One region of the Streptomyces sp. L2 genome, then DNA from elsewhere that is predicted to be linked to it. Evidence: predicted binding sites of a transcription regulator. Region 1 holds the regulator's gene; each other region holds the start of a gene.
The links. The regulator HrcA, encoded in region 1, represses chaperone genes, less so after heat shock. The targets are predictions, from matches to a motif close to TTNGCACTCNGNNNNNCNGAGTGCNAA.

Region 2: groES (co-chaperone GroES) is a predicted target of HrcA. The motif match lies at 1,915-1,941, and genes of this name have one in related genera.
Region 3: groL (chaperonin GroEL) is a predicted target of HrcA. The motif match lies at 1,079-1,105, and genes of this name have one in related genera.

What each region holds. Positions count from the first base shown of each region.
Region 1 is NZ_QBDT01000001.1:5,434,649-5,440,786, reverse strand. Features, by position in the region: gene DBP14_RS24275 (VOC family protein) at 1-23, opposite strand, end outside; gene DBP14_RS24270 (16S rRNA (uracil(1498)-N(3))-methyltransferase) at 54-797, opposite strand; gene DBP14_RS24265 (nitronate monooxygenase) at 794-1,864, opposite strand; gene dnaJ (molecular chaperone DnaJ) at 2,012-3,148, opposite strand; gene hrcA (heat-inducible transcriptional repressor HrcA) at 3,149-4,165, opposite strand; gene DBP14_RS24250 (MBL fold metallo-hydrolase) at 4,327-5,049, shown strand; gene DBP14_RS24245 (DUF3097 domain-containing protein) at 5,117-5,926, shown strand; gene hemW (radical SAM family heme chaperone HemW) at 5,951-6,138, opposite strand, start outside.
Region 2 is NZ_QBDT01000001.1:3,014,369-3,020,506, forward strand. Features, by position in the region: gene groL (chaperonin GroEL) at 1-1,338, opposite strand, end outside; gene groES (co-chaperone GroES) at 1,460-1,768, opposite strand; gene DBP14_RS12770 (polysaccharide deacetylase family protein) at 2,131-2,928, opposite strand; gene DBP14_RS12775 (polysaccharide deacetylase family protein) at 2,985-3,935, opposite strand; gene DBP14_RS12780 (class I SAM-dependent methyltransferase) at 3,918-5,267, shown strand; partial or broken gene DBP14_RS12785 (DUF6596 domain-containing protein) at 5,292-6,138, opposite strand, start outside.
Region 3 is NZ_QBDT01000001.1:4,303,900-4,310,037, forward strand. Features, by position in the region: gene DBP14_RS19220 (MoaD/ThiS family protein) at 1-171, shown strand, start outside; gene DBP14_RS19225 (cold-shock protein) at 639-842, shown strand; gene groL (chaperonin GroEL) at 1,232-2,854, shown strand; gene DBP14_RS19235 (NADH:flavin oxidoreductase) at 3,165-4,328, shown strand; gene DBP14_RS19240 (hypothetical protein) at 4,367-4,936, opposite strand; gene DBP14_RS19245 (Uma2 family endonuclease) at 4,938-5,618, opposite strand; gene DBP14_RS19250 (hypothetical protein) at 5,678-6,138, opposite strand, start outside.

The DNA.
Region 1 (6,138 bases):
AGCCGTACTTGCGCGAGTTCCACGGTGCTTCCCCCTGATGTGGTGTGGTGCTGTCAGGACCAGCGGCCGGTGCGGCCCAGGAGCAGGGCCGCGGCGGCGGTGCCGGCGGTCGATGTACGCAACACAGTAGGACCCAGGACGTAGGGCCGGGCCCCCGCCTCGGCGAACAGGGCCAGCTCCTCGGGTGAGACGCCGCCTTCGGGGCCGACGACCAGCACGATGTTTCCCCGGCCGGGGAGTTCGGCGGTGGCCAGGCGCTCCTCGCCGCTCTCGTGGAGCACGGCGGCGAAGTCGGCTTCGGCGAGAAGTGAGGCAACCTGTTTGCCGGTGGCGGCGTCCGCGACCTCCGGGAAGCGCAGCCGCCGGGACTGCTTGCCGGCCTCGCGGGCGGTGGCCCGCCACTTGCCGAGGGCCTTCTGGCCGCGCTCGCCCTTCCACTGGGTGATGCAGCGGGCCGCCTGCCAGGGCACGATCGCGTCGACGCCCACCTCGGTCATCGTCTCCACGGCCAGCTCGCCCCGGTCGCCCTTGGGCAGCGCCTGCACGACGGTGATCCGCGGGCTGGGCTCGGCCTCCACCGGGAACGTGTGCGGCTGGACGACCAGATGGTCCTTGCCGGACACGCTGAGCACGACCCCGGCCGCTCCCCTGCCCCGGCCGTCGGTGACCACGACCTCCTCGCCGGGCTGCAGCCGCCGTACGGAGACCGCGTGCCGCCCCTCGGGGCCGGTCACGTCGACGACCGAGCCGGGGCCGACGCCGTCCAGGGAGTCGACGAGGAACACCGGCGCGGTCATCGGGCACCGCCCCGCGACAACGCTGTCCGCGCGTCGGCGAGTTCGGCGGCCAGCGTCTCCACCAGCCGGCCCGCGGGCAGCTCACGGGCCATCCGGTGCCCCTGCCCGGCCCACAGCGCCATGCCCTGCGCGTCCTGGGCCTTCGCCGCGGCCTTGCGCAGCGGCGCGGTCAGGTGGTGGACCTCCGGGTAGGCGGCCGGGGCGTACGGGCCGTGCTCGCGCAGGAAGCGGTTGACCAGGGCGCGGGCGGGCCGGCCGGAGAAGGCGCGGGTCGGCTCGGTGCGGGTGAACAGGGGGTTGGTGAGGGCCTGTTTGTGCAGGGCGTGGGCCCCGGACTCGGGGGTGGCGAGGAAGGCCGTGCCCAGCTGGGCCGCGCTCGCGCCGGCGGCGAGGGCGGCGGCGATCTGGCTGCCCCGCATGATGCCGCCGGCGGCGACGACGGGGAGGCTGACAGCCTCGCGGACCTGGGCGATCAGCGAGAGCAGCCCGGTGCCGCCGCCGTTCTCCGCGAGGTCGCGGTGGGTGCCCTGGTGGCCGCCGGCCTCCGCGCCCTGGGCGATGACCGCGTCGGCGCCGGCCCGCTCCACCGCGCGGGCCTCCTCGGCGGTGGTGGCGGTGACCAGCGTGTAGGTGCCGGCCCTGCGCAGCGCGTCGAGGACCTCCCGCTCGGGCACGCCGAAGTGGAAGGAGACCACCGGGACCGGGTTGTCGAGGAGGACGGCGAGCTTGGCGTCGTAGCCGTCGTCCCGGCCGCTTTCGGGGTCGCCCAGCTCGGTCTCGTACCAGGCGGCTTCTCCGGCGAGTTGGTGGGCGTAGACCTCGACCGCGCCGGACTCGCCGTGCTCGGGCTGGGGCATGAACACGTTCACACCGAAGGGGTGGGCGGTGAGGCTCCGCAGCTGCTTGATCTCCTGGTACATGCCGTCGGCGGTCTTGTAGCCGGCGGCGAGGAACCCGAGGCCGCCGGCCTCGCAGACGGCGGCGGCGAGCAGCGGGACGGAGACGCCGCCCGCCATGGGGGCCTGCACGATCGGCTGGGGGAAGAGATCGGTCAGTGCGGAGGACATGACCGCATGTTGTCACGTCCTCCGAACAAGTCCGAATCGGGCCTTTCCCCTGGCACATGCGCCTCAGGCAGGGCCTCATGCGGGCCGGGACGGACGCCTTCGCGACGCCGCCCCCGGCCGGTTCACGGCACTGCTCCGGGCCGGGTCTCAGCGGCCGTTGAAGGCGTCCTTCAGCCGGGAGAACAGCCCCTGCTGGCCCGGCTGGAACTGCCCCTGCGGACGCTCCTCGCCCCGCAGCTTGGCCAGTTCGCGCAGCACGCGCTCCTGCTCGGGGTCCAGCTTGGTCGGCGTGGTCACCTCGACGTGCACGATGAGGTCGCCGCGGCCGCCGCCGCGCAGGTGCGTGACGCCCCGGCCGTGCAGCGGGATCGACTGGCCGGACTGGGTGCCGGGCCGGATGTCGACCTCCTCCAGGCCGTCCAGCGTCTCCAGCGGCACCTTCGTGCCGAGGGCCGCCGCGGTCATCGGGATGGTGACCGTGCAGTGCAGGTCGTCGCCGCGCCGCTGGAAGGTGCTGTGCGGCAGCTCGTGGATCTCCACGTACAGGTCGCCGGCCGGACCACCGCCCGGACCGACCTCGCCCTCGCCGGCGAGCTGGATCCGGGTGCCGTTGTCGACACCGGCCGGGATCTTCACGGTCAGCGTCCGCCGCGAGCGGACCCGGCCGTCACCGGCGCACTCCGGGCACGGGGTCGGCACGACCGTGCCGAAGCCCTGGCACTGGGGGCAGGGCCGGGAGGTCATGACCTGGCCGAGGAAGGACCGGGTGACCTGGGAGACCTCGCCGCGGCCGCGGCACATGTCACACGTCTGGGCCGACGTGCCGGGGGCCGCGCCCTCGCCGTTGCAGGTGTTGCAGACGACCGCGGTGTCGACCTGGATGTCCTTGGTCGTCCCGAAGGCCGCCTCGTCCAGTTCGACCTCGATGCGGATCATCGCGTCCTGGCCGCGCCGGGTGCGCGAGCGCGGGCCGCGCTGCGACGCAGTACCGAAGAACGCGTCCATGATGTCGGAGAAGTTGCCGAAGCCGCCTGCTCCGAAGCCGCCCGCGCCCGCCCCGCCCGACTGGGAGAGGGGGTCGCCGCCGAGGTCGTAGACCTGCTTCTTCTGCGGGTCCGACAGCACCTCGTAGGCGGCGTTGATCTCCTTGAACCGCTCCTGGGTCTTCGGGTCCGGGTTGACGTCCGGGTGCAGCTCGCGCGCGAGCCGACGGAACGCCTTCTTGATCTCATCCTGCGACGCGTCGCGGCGCACGCCGAGAACGGCGTAGTAGTCCGTGGCCACTTACGACTCCGCCAGGATCTGTCCGACGTACCGTGCCACCGCTCTTACCGCTCCCATCGTTCCCGGGTAATCCATGCGGGTCGGTCCGACCACGCCGAGCTTGGCTACTGCCTCGCCGCCCGAACCGTAGCCGACCGACACCACTGAAGTTGAGTTGAGTCCTTCATGGGCGTTCTCGTGACCGATGCGCACGGTCATGCCCGGATCCTTCGCCTCGCCGAGGAGCTTGAGGAGCACGACCTGCTCCTCCAGGGCCTCCAGGACGGGCCGGATCGTGAGGGGGAAGTCGTGCCCGAAGCGGGTGAGGTTGGCGGTGCCGCCGATCATCAGCCGCTCCTCGCTCTCCTCGACGAGCGCCTCCAGCAGCGTGGAGAGCACCGTCGAGACCGTGCCGCGGTCCTCCGCCTCGAAGCCCTCCGGCAGGTCTTCGACCAGCCGGGGCACATCGGTGAACCGGCGGCCGGCGACCCGGCTGTTGAGCCGCGCCCTGAGGTCCGCGAGAGACGCCTCGCCGAACGGAGCCGGGCAGTCGATCATCCGCTGCTCGACCCGACCGGTGTCTGTGATCAGCACAAGCATCACGCGCGCGGGCGCGAGCGCGAGCAGTTCCACGTGCCGCACCGTGGACCGGGTCAGCGACGGGTACTGCACGACGGCGACCTGCCGGGTCAGCTGCGCGAGCAGCCGCACCGTGCGGGCGACGACGTCGTCGAGGTCGACGGCGCCCTCCAGGAAGTTCTGGATGGCCCGGCGCTCGGGCCCGGTCATCGGCTTGACGCCCGCGAGCTTGTCAACGAACAGCCGGTAGCCCTTGTCCGTGGGGATCCGCCCGGCGCTGGTGTGCGGCTGCGCGATGTACCCCTCGTCCTCCAGGACCGCCATGTCGTTGCGGACGGTCGCCGGGGACACGCCGAGGCTGTGCCGCTCGGTGAGCGCCTTGGACCCCACCGGTTCCTCGGTTCCGACATAGTCCTGGACGATGGCGCGCAGCACCTGCAGCCTGCGTTCACTCAGCACCCGCGCACACCTCCAGCATGTCGTCCCCGCGGCCCTTCAGGTCTTCCGCCTGGCACTCTGCGCATGCGAGTGCCAGCATTCCCCGGCCCAGTGTACGGCCGTGGGGTGGTCCCCGGGCAAGGTCGGTGCTGCTCCGGGGGTCGTGGAGTTAGCGTCGCGGTATGACCTTGACTTGGGAAGGGCTGGGGTGGGAACGGCTGGGCGCGGGGGTCGGGCGGTGCCGGCTGCCGGGCTGGGACTGCACGGCGGGGCTGGTCGTCGGGGCGGGCGCGGCGCTCCTCGTGGACGCCGGGTCGAGCCTCGCGGAGGGCACGCGGATCCGCGCCCAGGCCGAGGTGCTGGCCGGCGGCCGTGTGACTCATCTCGCGCTGACGCATCCCCATTTCGACCACGTCTTCGGCGCGGCCTCGTTCGCGGGAGCGGAGGTGTACGCGGCGGTCGGCACGGACGCGGTGTTCGCCGCCGGGCGCGGGGAGCTGCGCGCGGACGCGGTCCGGGAGGGCCTGCCGGCCGAGGACGCCGACGCGGCGGTGACCGCCCTCGCCACGCCCCGCCACCTGGTGTCCGGCGAGTGGACCCTCGATCTCGGCGAGGGCCGGCAGGCGCTGCTGGCCAACGTCGGACCCGGCCACACGGCGCACGACCTCGCGGTGCTGGTGCCGGGCGACCCGGAGGTGGTGTTCTGCGGCGATCTGGTCGAGGAGTCGGGCGAGCCGCAGGCCGGCCCGGACGCCGTACCGTCCCGCTGGCCCGACGCCCTGGACCGGCTGCTGGCGCTGGGCGGCCCGGACGCGCTGTACGTCCCCGGTCACGGAGCGGTGGTGGACGCGGCCTTCGTGCGACGTCAACGGGACGCGCTGGCGGCGCGTTTCGGCGTGAGCTGAGCCGCGCCGCCGCCCGGCTTCGGCGTGTCGTGCGTGCGGGCGCGCCGCTTCTCCTATCGTCATCCGAATGCGCCAGTACTCCTCCGACCTCACTCCCCCCTGGAAGAAACCGAAGCCCGTCCCGGAGGTTCCGGCGGAGCCCGGTCTGGTGGTGGAGGAGCCCGGCTCCGGCTTCTGCGGGGCGGTGGTCCGCTGCGAGGCGGCCACGGTGACCCTGGAGGACCGCTTCGGCAAGCACCGGGTGTTCCCGCTGGAGCCGCGCGGCTTCCTGCTGGAGGGGCGCGTGGTGACGCTCGTACGCCCGTCGTCCTCCTCCGCTCCGGTGCGTCCCACCCGTACGGCGTCCGGTTCGGTCGCCGTACCCGGTGCCCGCGCCCGGGTGGCCCGCGCCGGCCGCATCTACGTGGAGGGCCGGCACGACGCCGAGCTGGTCGAGAAGGTGTGGGGCGACGACCTGCGCATCGAGGGCGTGGTCGTGGAGTACCTGGAGGGCGTGGACGACCTGCCCTCGATCGTCGCCGAGTTCGCTCCCGGCCCTGACGCCCGCCTCGGCGTACTCGTGGACCATCTGCTGCCGGGCACGAAGGAGTGGCGGATCGCCGAGTCGGTGACGAGCGAGCACGCGCTGGTCGTGGGCCACCCGTACATCGACATCTGGGAGGCGGTGAAGCCGTCGTCCCTGGACATCCCCGGCTGGCCGCGCGTCCCGCACGGCCAGGACTGGAAGACGGGCGTGTGCCGGGCGCTGGGCTGGCCGTCGGACAACACCGGCGCGGTCTGGCAGGCGATCCTGGCCCGCGTGGGCTCCTACCGGGACCTGGAACCGGAGCTGCTGGGGTCGGTGGAGCGCCTCATCGACTTCGTGACCGTGCCCTGAGTCTCCCCCTGCGGGCCGGCTCCGTCAGTCCACGAGGTCCCGCACCACCGCGTCCGCCAGCAGCCGCCCGCGCAGGGTCAGCACGGCACGGCCGTCGTCGTACGGCCCCTGCTGGAGCAGTCCGTCCGCGAGGGCCCGCCTGGAGGCCGCGAGACCCTGCTCGCGCAGCAGGGACAGCGGGGCGCCCTCCCTGAGCCGCAGCTCCAGCAGGA
Region 2 (6,138 bases), 2.4 Mb from region 1:
GGCGCGGCGGACGACCGCGACACCCGTGGCCTCGTCGCCGGACTTGCCGAGGTTGCCCTCCAGCACCTTCACGGCGTGGACGAGCGCGGAGCCGCCACCGGAGACGATGCCCTCCTCGACCGCGGCGCGGGTCGCGGAGATGGCGTCCTCCAGACGGTGCTTCTTCTCCTTCAGCTCCACCTCGGTGGCGGCGCCGACCTTGATCACGCACACGCCGCCGGCCAGCTTCGCGAGGCGCTCCTGGAGCTTCTCGCGGTCCCAGTCGGAGTCTGTGTTCTCGATCTCGGCCTTGATCTGGGCGACGCGGCCCGTCAGGTCCTCGGACTTGCCGGCACCCTCGACGATCGTGGTGTCGTCCTTGGTGACGGTGACGCGGCGGGCGGAGCCGAGCACGTCCAGGCCGACCTGGTCGAGCTTGAGGCCGACCTCCTCGGAGATGACGGTGGCGCCGGTGAGGACGGCCATGTCCTGCAGCATCGCCTTGCGGCGGTCACCGAAGCCGGGCGCCTTGACGGCGACCGCGTTGAACGTGCCGCGGATCTTGTTGACGACCAGGGTCGACAGGGCCTCGCCCTCGACGTCCTCGGCGATGATCAGCAGCGGCTTGGAGGCACCGGCCTGGATGACCTTCTCCAGCAGCGGCAGCATGTCCTGGATCGAGGAGATCTTGCCCTGGTTGATGAGGATGTAGGGGTCCTCCAGGACCGCCTCCATGCGCTCCTGGTCCGTCACGAAGTACGGCGACAGGTAGCCCTTGTCGAAGGCCATGCCCTCGGTGAAGTCCAGCTCCAGACCGAAGGTGTTGGACTCCTCGACGGTGATGACACCGTCCTTGCCGACCTTGTCCATGGCCTCGGCGATCAGCTCGCCGACCTGCTGGTCCTGGGCGGACAGCGCGGCGGCGGCGGCGATGTCGGACTTCTCGTCGATCGGGCGGGCCGTGGCGAGGAGGTCCTCGGAGACGGCCTTGACCGCGGCGTCGATGCCCTTCTTCAGCAGCGCCGGGGAGGCACCCGCGGCCACGTTCTTCAGACCCTCGCGGACCAGGGCCTGCGCCAGCACGGTGGCGGTGGTGGTGCCGTCACCCGCGATGTCGTTGGTCTTGGTCGCCACCTCCTTCACCAGCTGCGCGCCGAGGTTCTCGTACGGGTCCTCGACCTCGACCTCGCGGGCGATGGTGACACCGTCGTTGGTGATGGTGGGGGCGCCGAACTTCTTGTCGATGACGACGTTGCGGCCCTTGGGGCCGATCGTCACCTTCACCGTGTCGGCCAGCTTGTTGACGCCGCGCTCAAGGGCGCGACGGGCGTCCTCGTCGAACTTCAGAATCTTCGCCATGACAGCGGAAGCCCTCTCGGAAATCTGTGGGTGTAAAGACAACTGCGCCCCGGACGCCCGGCTTCGTTATCGGTCGCGGGGGCCAGGGGCGCAGCTCAAGCAGAAGGTTGCTTGGAGGTGACTACTTCTCGATGATCGCGAGCACGTCGCGAGCCGAGAGGACGAGGTACTCCTCGCCGTTGTACTTCACCTCGGTGCCGCCGTACTTGCTGTACAGCACGACGTCGCCGACCTTGACGTCGAGCGGAAGGCGCTCGCCGTTCTCGAAGCGGCCCGGGCCCACGGCGAGGACGGCGCCCTCCTGGGGCTTCTCCTTCGCGGTGTCCGGGATGACCAGGCCAGAGGCGGTGGTCTGCTCGGCGTCGAGCGGCTGGACCACGATGCGGTCCTCGAGCGGCTTGATGGCAACCTTGGAGCTGGTGGTCGTCACGATCCGACCTCCCCCTTCGGAGATCTCACGGGGTTAACTGTCTGAGGTGGCGACCAGGTGGATCCGTCGTCGCGGGTGCCGGACCTGCCCGTCGCTGTGTTGGCACTCTCCAGTGGGGAGTGCCAGAGCCGAGACTATGACTGCGATTAGCACTCGGTCAAGCGGAGTGCCAGTTGCTGTGCGGCGCGTCGGGGGGTTCGGGGCGCGTGGTGTCGGTTCGGTGCCCGGGGTTGCGGGTGCCGTCGCGGGGGCTGCCGCCCCCACACCCCCGCTTTCGGGCCTGGCGGCCCTCGCCCTCAAACGCCGGACGGGCTGCTTTTGTGCCGGTCGGGGCTGGATGGTGCCGGAACAGGAGCCGGTTCCTACAGGTAGTCCTCCAGCCGCCCCACCGTCAGCCCCCTCTCCTCCACCCTCCTCAGCAGCCGGCTCGTGCGGGACCGCAGCCTCGGGCCCCGGACGTGGATGATGTCGCCGGGGCGGAGAGTGTGCTCGCCCTGGCGGTAGGTGAGGCCGCTCGGGGTCGTGGTGGCGCGCCAGAGGACGACGGCTCTGATGCCGCAGTCGGCGGCGGCGCGGAGGGTCGTCGTGTCGTACGTGCCGTAGGGCGGGCGGAAGAGGTGCGGGCGGATGCCGAAGCGGGACCTGAGTTTGTCCTGCTGGCCGCAGATCTCGGCGCGCTGGCCGGCGTACGGCAGCCCGGTGAGGGCGCGGTGTTCGAGGGTCTGGTTCTGGATGCCGGCGCCGACGGAGCGCAGGCGGGCGAAGTGGCCGTAGCCGGGGCCGAGGACGCGGTCGGTGAGGAACATGCTGACGGGGAGCCGTAGTTCGCGGACCATGTCGGCGAAGCGGGCGTCCTGGCCGGCGCCGTCGTCGTAGGTGAGGAAGACGACCTTGTCGTGGGTAGGGACGTGGTCGACGACGGGGAGGCGAGGCGGGGCTCCCGGGGGTGCGGAGAACTCGGCGAGGGGGCGGGCCGGGGGAAGCGGGGGGCGGGCGAGCGGGGCGGTCAGGCCCCAGTGGCGGTAGGCCTGGCCCGGAACGGTGACGGGCGCGTTTGGCCGTACCCGTTCGGCGGCCTTCTTGCCCAGCCGCTCGATCGGATCCACGGACTGGGCGCACCCGGCGAGGAGGAGCGCCGCCGCCGCGAGTACGGCGGCCAGGCCCCTGTTCCCGGCGTGGCGGCGGGACCTGCCGCCCGCTCGCCGCCCCCGGTGCCTCACAGGTAGTCCTCCAGGCGGGCCACCGCGTAGCCGTCGTGCGTGACGCGGTTCAGGAAGCGCCGCATGTCGTCGATCATCGTGCCCTTGCCGCCCCAGTCCGCGAGGCCGCGGAAGTGGGTGAGGACGATGTCTCCGGGGTGGAGGTCCTGGTCGTCCTCGCGGTACTCCCAGTGGTCGACGTAGACCTCCTCGTCCCAGATCGGCGCGTACTTGATGCCGCAGGACTTGGCGGCGACGAGGGTGTCGTGGTTGTAGTTGCCGAACGGCGGGCGCAGCACGGTCGGCGCCTTGCCGAACTGCTTCTTCATGATGTCCTGCATGCCGCAGATCTCGTGCTTCTGCTCCTCGTAGGAGAGTCCGGGCAGGTAGGGGTGGGTGAGGGTGTGGTTGTTGAGGGTGTGGCCCTCGGCCTGCATCTTCCGGAAGTACCCGTAGTCGTCCTTGATCTCCTTGTTGGTGAGGAAGGCCGTGTACGGGATCTTCAGGTCGCTCATCATCTTGAGGAACTTCGGGTCCTTCTCGGAGCCGTCGTCGATGGTGAGGAAGACGATCTTCTGCTTGGTGGGGATGGTGGTGAAGACCGGCGGCAGGTCGTCCGCGACCTGGCCGTCGACCTCGAAGCCGGGGCGGGCGGTGATCTTCGGCTTCTCGGCGGGCGGCGCCGGGGGCGTCAGCGGGACCTGGTCCAGCCCCCACTTCTTGGCCGCGGCGACCAGCTGGGTGTGTTCGGCGGCGAGGCGGGCGGCGCGGGAGTCCAGGTGGCGGGCGGGGCCGCCCTGACCGGACTTCTTGGCGTGGGCGGGTCCGGCGTCCGTGCCGGGGGCGGCGCAGCCGGCGGCCAGGGACAGGGAGGCCAGCGCGACGCCGGCCAGTGCGACGGTTCCGTGGCGGTGGACCGCCCTACGGAAGCGTGACCGATTTTTGTCATTTTGTACTACTGCTCGCATGGGCCCGGATCCTCGCAGGCGGCACCCCCGAACCCGGCCCGACACCGCCGCCGGAGGCGCACGATCCACCGACTGGCCCACAATGACCCGGTGAACGACCAAGCCCCGGTGAACCACCACGACCCCGCGAACGACTCCGGCCCGGTGAACGACCGGCTCTCCTCCTTCCACGCGCTGCTCACCCCCGAGGGCCGGGCCCTCCTCGACGAGGTGCGCGGCACGGCCCCGGCGGACGAACTCGCCGTCGCCACCCGGCTGCGCCGCACCCACCCCGCCGGCCTGGTGTCGGCCGCGCTCGGCCAGGCCCGGCTGCGGCAGCGGGCGGCGGCGAAGTTCGCGGCCGGGGACGCGGAGCGCATGTTCTTCACCCCGAACGGGGTCGAACAGTCGACCAGGGCGAGCGTGGCGGAGCACCGGGCGGAGTGCTTCCGCGCGGCCGGCGTGCGCTCCGTCGCCGACCTGTGCTGCGGCATCGGCGGCGACGCGATCGCCCTCGCGCGCGCCGGGATCCGGGTGCTCGCGGTGGACCGGGACCCGCTGACCGCCGCCGTGGCGCGGGCCAACGCCGAGGCGCTCGGGCTGGCCGGGCTGATCGAGGTGCGGGAGGCGGACGTCACCGAGGTCGACACGGCCGCGTACGACGCCGTGTTCGTGGACCCCGCCCGGCGCGGCGGCCGGGGCCGCGTCTTCGATCCGGAGGCCTACTCACCGCCGCTGTCCTGGGCGGTCGAGGCCGCCCGCAAGGCTCCGCGCGCGGCCCTGAAGATCGCCCCGGGCATCCCTCACGAGGCGATCCCGGCGGACGCCGAGGCCGAGTGGATCTCGGACCGGGGGGACGTCAAGGAGGCCGTGCTCTGGTTCGGCCCCCAGGTGACGCCCGGCGCGCGGCGGGCCGTACTGCTGCCCTCCGAGGCCGGCGTGTGGGCCTCGCCCGCCACCATGCTGCCCGACCCCGAAGTACGTCCCGTCGGACGGTACTTGTACGAGCCCGACGGTGCCGTCATCCGCGCCCATCTGGTCGCCGAGGTGGCCGACGACCTGGACGGCGGCCTGATCGACCCCACCATCGCCTATGTCACCGCGGACGAACGGCACGTGACCCCGTACGCCTCGGTGTACGAGATCACCGACCAGCTCCCCTTCAACCTGAAGAAGCTGAAGGCCCTGCTGCGGGAGCGCGAGGTCGGTGTCCTGACCGTGAAGAAGCGCGGGTCGGCCGTCGAGCCCGAGGAGCTGCGCAGGAAGGTCAAGCCCCAAGGGCCCCACGCGGCCACGGTGTTCCTGACCCGGGTGGCGGGCGCCCCGACGATGCTGATCGGCCGGCCCGCCTGACCCGGCGCCGGCGGGCTCGTCCGGTCAGAGGTCGGCCGCGCGGCGCAGCAGCAGCAGGTCACGCTCGCGTTCGTTGCGGGTCAGGGACGCCGCCCGTTCCAGTTCGGCGCGGGCTTCCGCCGTACGGCCGAGGCGGGCCAGCAGGTCGGCACGCACGCTGGGCAGCAAGTGGTAGTCCCGCAGGGCGGGTTCGGCGGCGAGGCCGTCGACGACCGCGAGTCCCTCGGCCGGTCCCCGCGCCATGGACACCGCGACCGCCCGGTTGAGTTCGACCACCGGGGAGCCGGCGCGGGCCGCCAGCAGCGCGTACAGGGTGGCGATGGTGGGCCAGTCGGTCTCCTCGTAGGAGCCGGCGTGCGCGTGGCAGGCGGCGATGGCCGCCTGGAGGACGTACGGCCCCCGGGCCGGTCCGGCGGCGGTGGCCTCGGCCCGGCCGAGCGCCTCGACGCCGCGGGCGATGAGCAGGCGGTTCCAGCGGCTGCGGTTCTGGTCCCTCAGGAGCACCGGCGTGCCGTCGGGGGCGGTCCGGGCGGCCGTCCGGGAGGCCTGGAACTCCAGGAGCGCGGTCAGGCCGTGCACCTCCGGCTCCTTGGGCATCAGAGCGGACAGCACCCGGGCCAGGCGCAGGGCGTCCTCGCACAGGCCGGGACGCAGCAGGTCGTCGCCCTCGGTGGCCGCGTACCCCTCGTTGAACACCAGGTAGATGACGTCCAGGACGGACCCGAGGCGGGCCTCGCGGTCGGGGCCGTACGGCACCTCGAAGGCGATGTTCCTCGTCGCCAGGGTGCGCTTGGCGCGGACCATGCTCCCCCACTACTGAACGTGTGGGGGGGACCCCCAGCGACGGTCGGCTCCGGGACCAGGTAGGCGC
Region 3 (6,138 bases), 1.1 Mb from region 1:
GAGAAGCACCACACCGGGATCGCCGCCCGCGTGCTGGACGACCAGGGCAAGCTGCGCCGGTTCGTCAACGTGTACGTCAACGACGACGACGTCCGCTTCGAGCAGGGCCTGCAGACGGCCACCCCCGACGGCGCCGGCGTCTCCATCATTCCGGCCGTCGCCGGCGGCTGACCGAATGACCGAACATTACCTTCGGTAATGCCGGTCACTCATTGTTCATCCCCGCGGCGGCAGCCGCTAATGGGTGCAGTGCCCTCTCCGTGAGAGAAACGGAGGGGGCAATTCTGTGTGATTGAGCGCGGTAGAGTTGGGGAACGCGCTCCCGGACCGAGGGTCGGGAGCCTTGGAGTGGTGCCGCGGACCCGGCAAGAAATGGCCAAACTGTGTGGCCCTTTTGCGGCATTCACCCCCTTTGTTCGGCCCGACTTGCCCTGAATTCGGGCGAATTCTCACCACATTCCGGATCGGGCTCGTCCAGAATTCTCGTCCGATTGACCTGTTGCAGACGGCAGTTGGACAGATACATTCAGCCGCGGTCGACGCGTTCCGGCGCACGCCCCCGAACACTGGTGGGCGAGGTCTGACCCGGGTCCGCGAAGTGCGGATCTGTGCAAGGGCCAGTAATAGGGGAGTTAGGCATGGCTCAGGGCACCGTCAAATGGTTCAACGCGGAGAAGGGGTACGGCTTCATCGCGGTCGACGGTGGTGCGGACGTCTTCGTCCACTACAGCGCCATTCAGATGGACGGCTACCGCAGCCTTGAAGAGGGCCAGCGGGTCGAGTTCGAGATCTCGCAGGGCCAGAAGGGCCCGCAGGCCGACATGGTTCGCGTCACCGCCTGAAACGTAGCTGCACGAAGGGCCCGCACCTCCCGAGGTACGGGCCCTTCGGCATGCCCGGACCGGGGGCGTGCGCTCACCGTGCGGGGGAGGCGCACGAACCGTTTCGCCGACGGCGGAGGGCACGGCCGACCCCCGAGAGGCGCTTGCGCCCACCCGTCACCCGACCACCACCCCTCAACGAGCCCGCTTCGCGGGCGCACCTTGCACTCGACGGTGCCGAGTGCTAATCATTGGCGTTAGCACTCTGAAGGTGAGAGTGACAACGAAGGACCGGGTCGGTGAGGCCCGCAAGCCGGGTGGGGCAAGGAACCACGAGGCAGGCAGGCCGTCCGTCGCGGGCGCGGGCGCGGTCCGAAGAATCACCCCCAGTCCTGGAGGGACCACTTCACATGGCCAAGATCATCGCGTTCGACGAGGAGGCGCGGCGCGGCCTTGAGCGCGGTATGAACCAGCTCGCCGACGCCGTCAAGGTCACCCTCGGCCCCAAGGGCCGCAACGTCGTCCTTGAGAAGAAGTGGGGCGCCCCCACGATCACCAACGATGGTGTGTCCATCGCCAAGGAGATCGAGCTGGAGGACCCGTACGAGAAGATCGGCGCCGAGCTCGTCAAGGAAGTCGCCAAGAAGACGGACGACGTCGCCGGTGACGGTACGACGACCGCGACGGTGCTCGCCCAGGCCCTGGTCAAGGAGGGTCTGCGCAACGTAGCCGCCGGCGCCAACCCGATGGCCCTCAAGCGGGGCATCGAGAAGGCCGTCGAGGCCGTCTCCGCCGCCCTGCTGGAGCAGGCGAAGGACGTCGAGACCAAGGAGCAGATCGCCTCCACCGCGTCCATCTCCGCCGCCGACACCCAGATCGGCGAGCTGATCGCCGAGGCGATGGACAAGGTCGGCAAGGAAGGCGTCATCACCGTCGAGGAGAGCAACACCTTCGGTCTGGAGCTTGAGCTCACCGAGGGCATGCGCTTCGACAAGGGCTACATCTCCGCCTACTTCGCGACCGACATGGAGCGTATGGAGGCCTCGCTGGAGGACCCCTACATCCTCATCGCGAACTCCAAGATCGGCTCCGTCAAGGACCTGCTCCCGCTCCTGGAGAAGGTCATGCAGTCGGGCAAGCCGCTGCTGATCATCGCCGAGGACGTCGAGGGCGAGGCCCTGTCGACCCTGGTCGTCAACAAGATCCGCGGCACCTTCAAGTCCGTCGCCGTCAAGGCCCCGGGCTTCGGCGACCGCCGCAAGGCCATGCTCGGCGACATCGCCATCCTCACGGGCGGCGAGGTCATCTCCGAGGAGGTCGGCCTCAAGCTGGAGAACGCGACCCTGGACCTCCTGGGCCGCGCCCGCAAGGTCGTCATCACCAAGGACGAGACCACCATCGTCGACGGTGCCGGTTCCTCGGACCAGGTCAACGGCCGCGTGAACCAGATCCGCGCCGAGATCGAGAACAGCGACTCGGACTACGACCGCGAGAAGCTGCAGGAGCGCCTGGCGAAGCTCGCCGGCGGTGTCGCGGTCATCAAGGCCGGCGCCGCCACCGAGGTGGAGCTCAAGGAGCGCAAGCACCGCATCGAGGACGCCGTCCGCAACGCGAAGGCCGCCGTCGAGGAGGGCATCGTCGCCGGTGGTGGCGTGGCCCTGCTGCAGGCTTCCCAGGTCTTCGAGAAGCTGGAGCTCGACGGTGACGAGGCGACCGGCGCTCAGGCCGTGAAGCTCGCGCTGGAGGCCCCGCTGAAGCAGATCGCCGTCAACGCCGGCCTTGAGGGCGGCGTCGTGGTGGAGAAGGTCCGCAACCTCACCCCGGGTCACGGCCTCAACGCCGCGACCGGTGAGTACGTCGACCTGGTCGCCGAGGGCATCATCGACCCGGCGAAGGTGACGCGTTCCGCTCTGCAGAACGCCGCGTCCATCGCCGCGCTGTTCCTCACCACCGAGGCCGTCATCGCCGACAAGCCGGAGAAGGCCGCGGCGCCGGCCGGCGGCGGCATGCCGGGCGGTGACATGGACTTCTGATCGACCTCGGGGCTCCGGCTCCGGTTGATCAACGTCCTTGCCGAGGGCGGCACCCTTTGTTGCGAGAAATTCGCGACAAGGGGTGCCGCCCTCGGGCGTTGTCGGCGGCTGCGGGTGCGTGGGGGCTTGTCGCGCAGTTCCCCGCGCCCCTGAGGTAGGTGCAGTGGACGCCCCTTCAGGGGCGCGGGGAACTGCGCGAGCAACCACGAAGCACCCGCAGTCACCGGCGAAACAGAACCCCCTCCTCGGGAATGTGCCGTACGGCATAGGAGGTTGCTTAAGGAGCTGCAACAATGCGTGCGCACATACCATGCGGTATAAGCAGCCCCGTTCCCAAGGAGCCCTCCCCGTGACCGTCACCCCCATCGCCTCCCGAGCGGCAGCGATCCTCTCCCGCCCGATCACCCTCGGCGGCCTCACCGTCCCCAACCGGATCGTGATGGCCCCGATGACCCGCATGTTCTCCCCGGGCGGCGTCCCCGGTGAGGACGTCGTGTCGTACTACGCCCGCCGCGCCGCCGCCGGGGTCGGCCTGATCGTCACCGAGGGCACGTACGTCGGGCACGACTCGGCGGGCCAGAGCAGCCGCGTCCCGCGGTTCCACGGGGAGGACCAGCTGGCGGGCTGGGCGAAGGTCGCCGAGGCGGTGCACGCGGGGGGCGGCACGATCGTCCCGCAGCTGTGGCACATCGGCATGGTCCGCAAGGAGGGCCAGCCGCCCTTCGCCGAGGCACCCGCCGTCGGCCCGTCCGGGCTGCGCATCGGTGAGGACGAGGCCACCGGCAAGGCGATGACCCAGGCCGACCTGGACGCCGTCATCGGCGCGTTCGCCGAGGCCGCGGCCGCCGCCGAGCGCATCGGCTTCGACGGCGTCGAGCTGCACGGCGCCCACGGCTACCTGCTCGACCAGTTCCTGTGGGCCGGCACCAACCGCCGTACCGACGCCTACGGCGGCGACCCCGTGGCCCGTACCCGGTTCGCCGCGGAGATCGTCGCGGCCGTCCGCGAGGCCGTCTCCCCCGACTTCCCGGTCCTCTTCCGCTACTCGCAGTGGAAGCAGGAGGCCTACGACGCCCGTCTCGCCGAGACCCCCGAGGAGCTGGAGGCCATCCTGACCCCGCTCGCGGCGGCCGGCGTCGACGCCTTCCACGCCTCCACCCGCCGCTACTGGCTCCCCGAGTTCGACGACTCCGACCTCAACCTGGCCGGCTGGACGAAGAAGATCACCGGCAAGCCCACCATCACCGTCGGCTCGGTCGGTCTCAACGGCGACTTCATCAAGGCGTTCCAGGGGCAGGGCGCCGAGCTGGGCAGCCTGGACAATCTGCTGGACCGCCTGGAGCGCGACGAGTTCGACATGGTCGCCGTCGGCCGCGCCCTGCTCCAGGACCCGGAGTGGGCGGCGAAGGTCCTCGCGGACCGCTTCGACGAGCTGAAGCCGTACGACGCGGCGGCGCTGCAGACGCTGAGCTGAGGCGGGGCGGGGACGCCGGTGGGGGCTGTCCGCAGGTCCTACAGATTGCCCATCGGCTGGATGTCGACGTACACGGGCGTCCCCCACACCCGCAGCACCTCGTAGTCGGTGAACTCGTGCACCAGCCGGTACGCCATCGCCGGGCGGGAGCCGCGCCGCTGGGCGGCGAGATACGCCTCCGCCTCGCGCAGGTCGCGGCGCGGGGTGCCGCACAGCTGCCACTCGCGGCCGTTCCACTCCTCCGGCAGCCAGCGCTGCTGCGGCTGGGGCCGGTCGGCGCGGACGCCGTACCGGGACGGCACGGGTGCAGGGGCCTCGACGGCGGGCGCCCTGCCCCCGTGCTCCGCCCGCCGGGCGGCCCGGCGCCGGGTCTCGCACAGGAGGCAGCGGTCCACGGCGTCCTCGTCCACCGGCCCGTTCGGGTGCTCGGGGCACCGGGTGGCGGGCTTGTCCGCCTCGACGGCCTCGTCCAGCCGATCGAGGGCGCGCCGCAGATCGGCCTTGATCTCGTGCAGCCGGGAGTCCGGGGTGTCACCGGAGAGCTGCTCCCCGTGCTCCCCGAGGACACGGAGGGCCCGTCCGAGGGCGGTGAGCTGGGCGTGGTTCATGTCAGTCCGCGTACTCCTTGAGTTCCTGGGTGTCCAGGGTGAAGCCCAGCGGCTCGGGCAGATCCACGGGGGTACTCCAAGGGTAGGAGGGAGCCTGCTGGTACCGGCCGTCCTTCGGCTCGCTGAACACCGTGACCCTGCGGTTGTCGCGGTCGATGAGGAGGTAGAGGGGGATACCGGCCGTCGCATAGCCGACGGGCTTTTCCACGCGGTCACGCTTGTCCGTGTCCCGGTCGTGGGAGGTGATCTCCACAGCCATCAGGATGCCGTCGGTAGCCGACCACTCGCCGTGCCCGGTGAAATGTCCCTTGCGCGCGACGGCTCCGTCCGTGCGGGCTCGGCCCTTGCAGTAGGCCTCCGCCTTGACCCCGGACTCCGGGTAGACGCGCAGATCGGGCCGGTGCTGCATGCACTGCTCCTGGAGCCAGATGAGGATCTCCCGATGGTTGCCGTCCGGCACTGCCTTGACCTCGACTTTTCCGTTGATGTACTCCAGCCGCACGGTTTCCGGGGCGCTGGCCTCCAGCTCCTCGAACTCGTCGACGTCGAGCGGCCCGTGCCGGATGTACAGCCGACCGCCGAGGAACTCCAGCCGGTTGCGCAGCTCGCTCGGAGCCCTGCGGACGAGTTCTTCGAAGTCCTCGACGGACATCTGGGGGCGATCAGCGGTGTCATGGGTCATGGCGTTGCCTCCTTGCTCCCATGCTGCCCCGGTGTGGTGATGCCGGACCGTAGAAGCGGTCATCCGAGTCGCCCTTCTCGTCGTCGTTCCAAAATCACAGCACGCATGCCGGAGGCATAGTCACGGATGGCGGAGGGTGAAGGGGGCGCACTGGAGTGCGGCCGGTCGGCCGGGCGCGCGCCCCGGCAGCCCCGGCACAGCCCGCCCGGCAGCGCCTCCGGCCGTCCCGGCACACCGCACTCCGCGCACTCCAGGAGCCGGCGGGGAGGGGACTGCCGGGGAGGTTCGGGTGCCGCCGGTGCGGGCGGCAGCTTGTCGGTCAGCCGTCTGCGGACCAGCGCGGCCGGATGGTGGACGGGGCTGGGCAGCCCGGCGGTCAAGGCCCGTAGTACGTCCTCGTCCCGGGCGCCCCTCGCGAACCACTCCGCGACCAGCGGGGCGAGGGCCGCGCAGTCGGCTCCGGACAGGGACAGCACGGGGGCGGTGCGGCCGAGGGCGGCGAGGAGGACGTGGGCGCGCG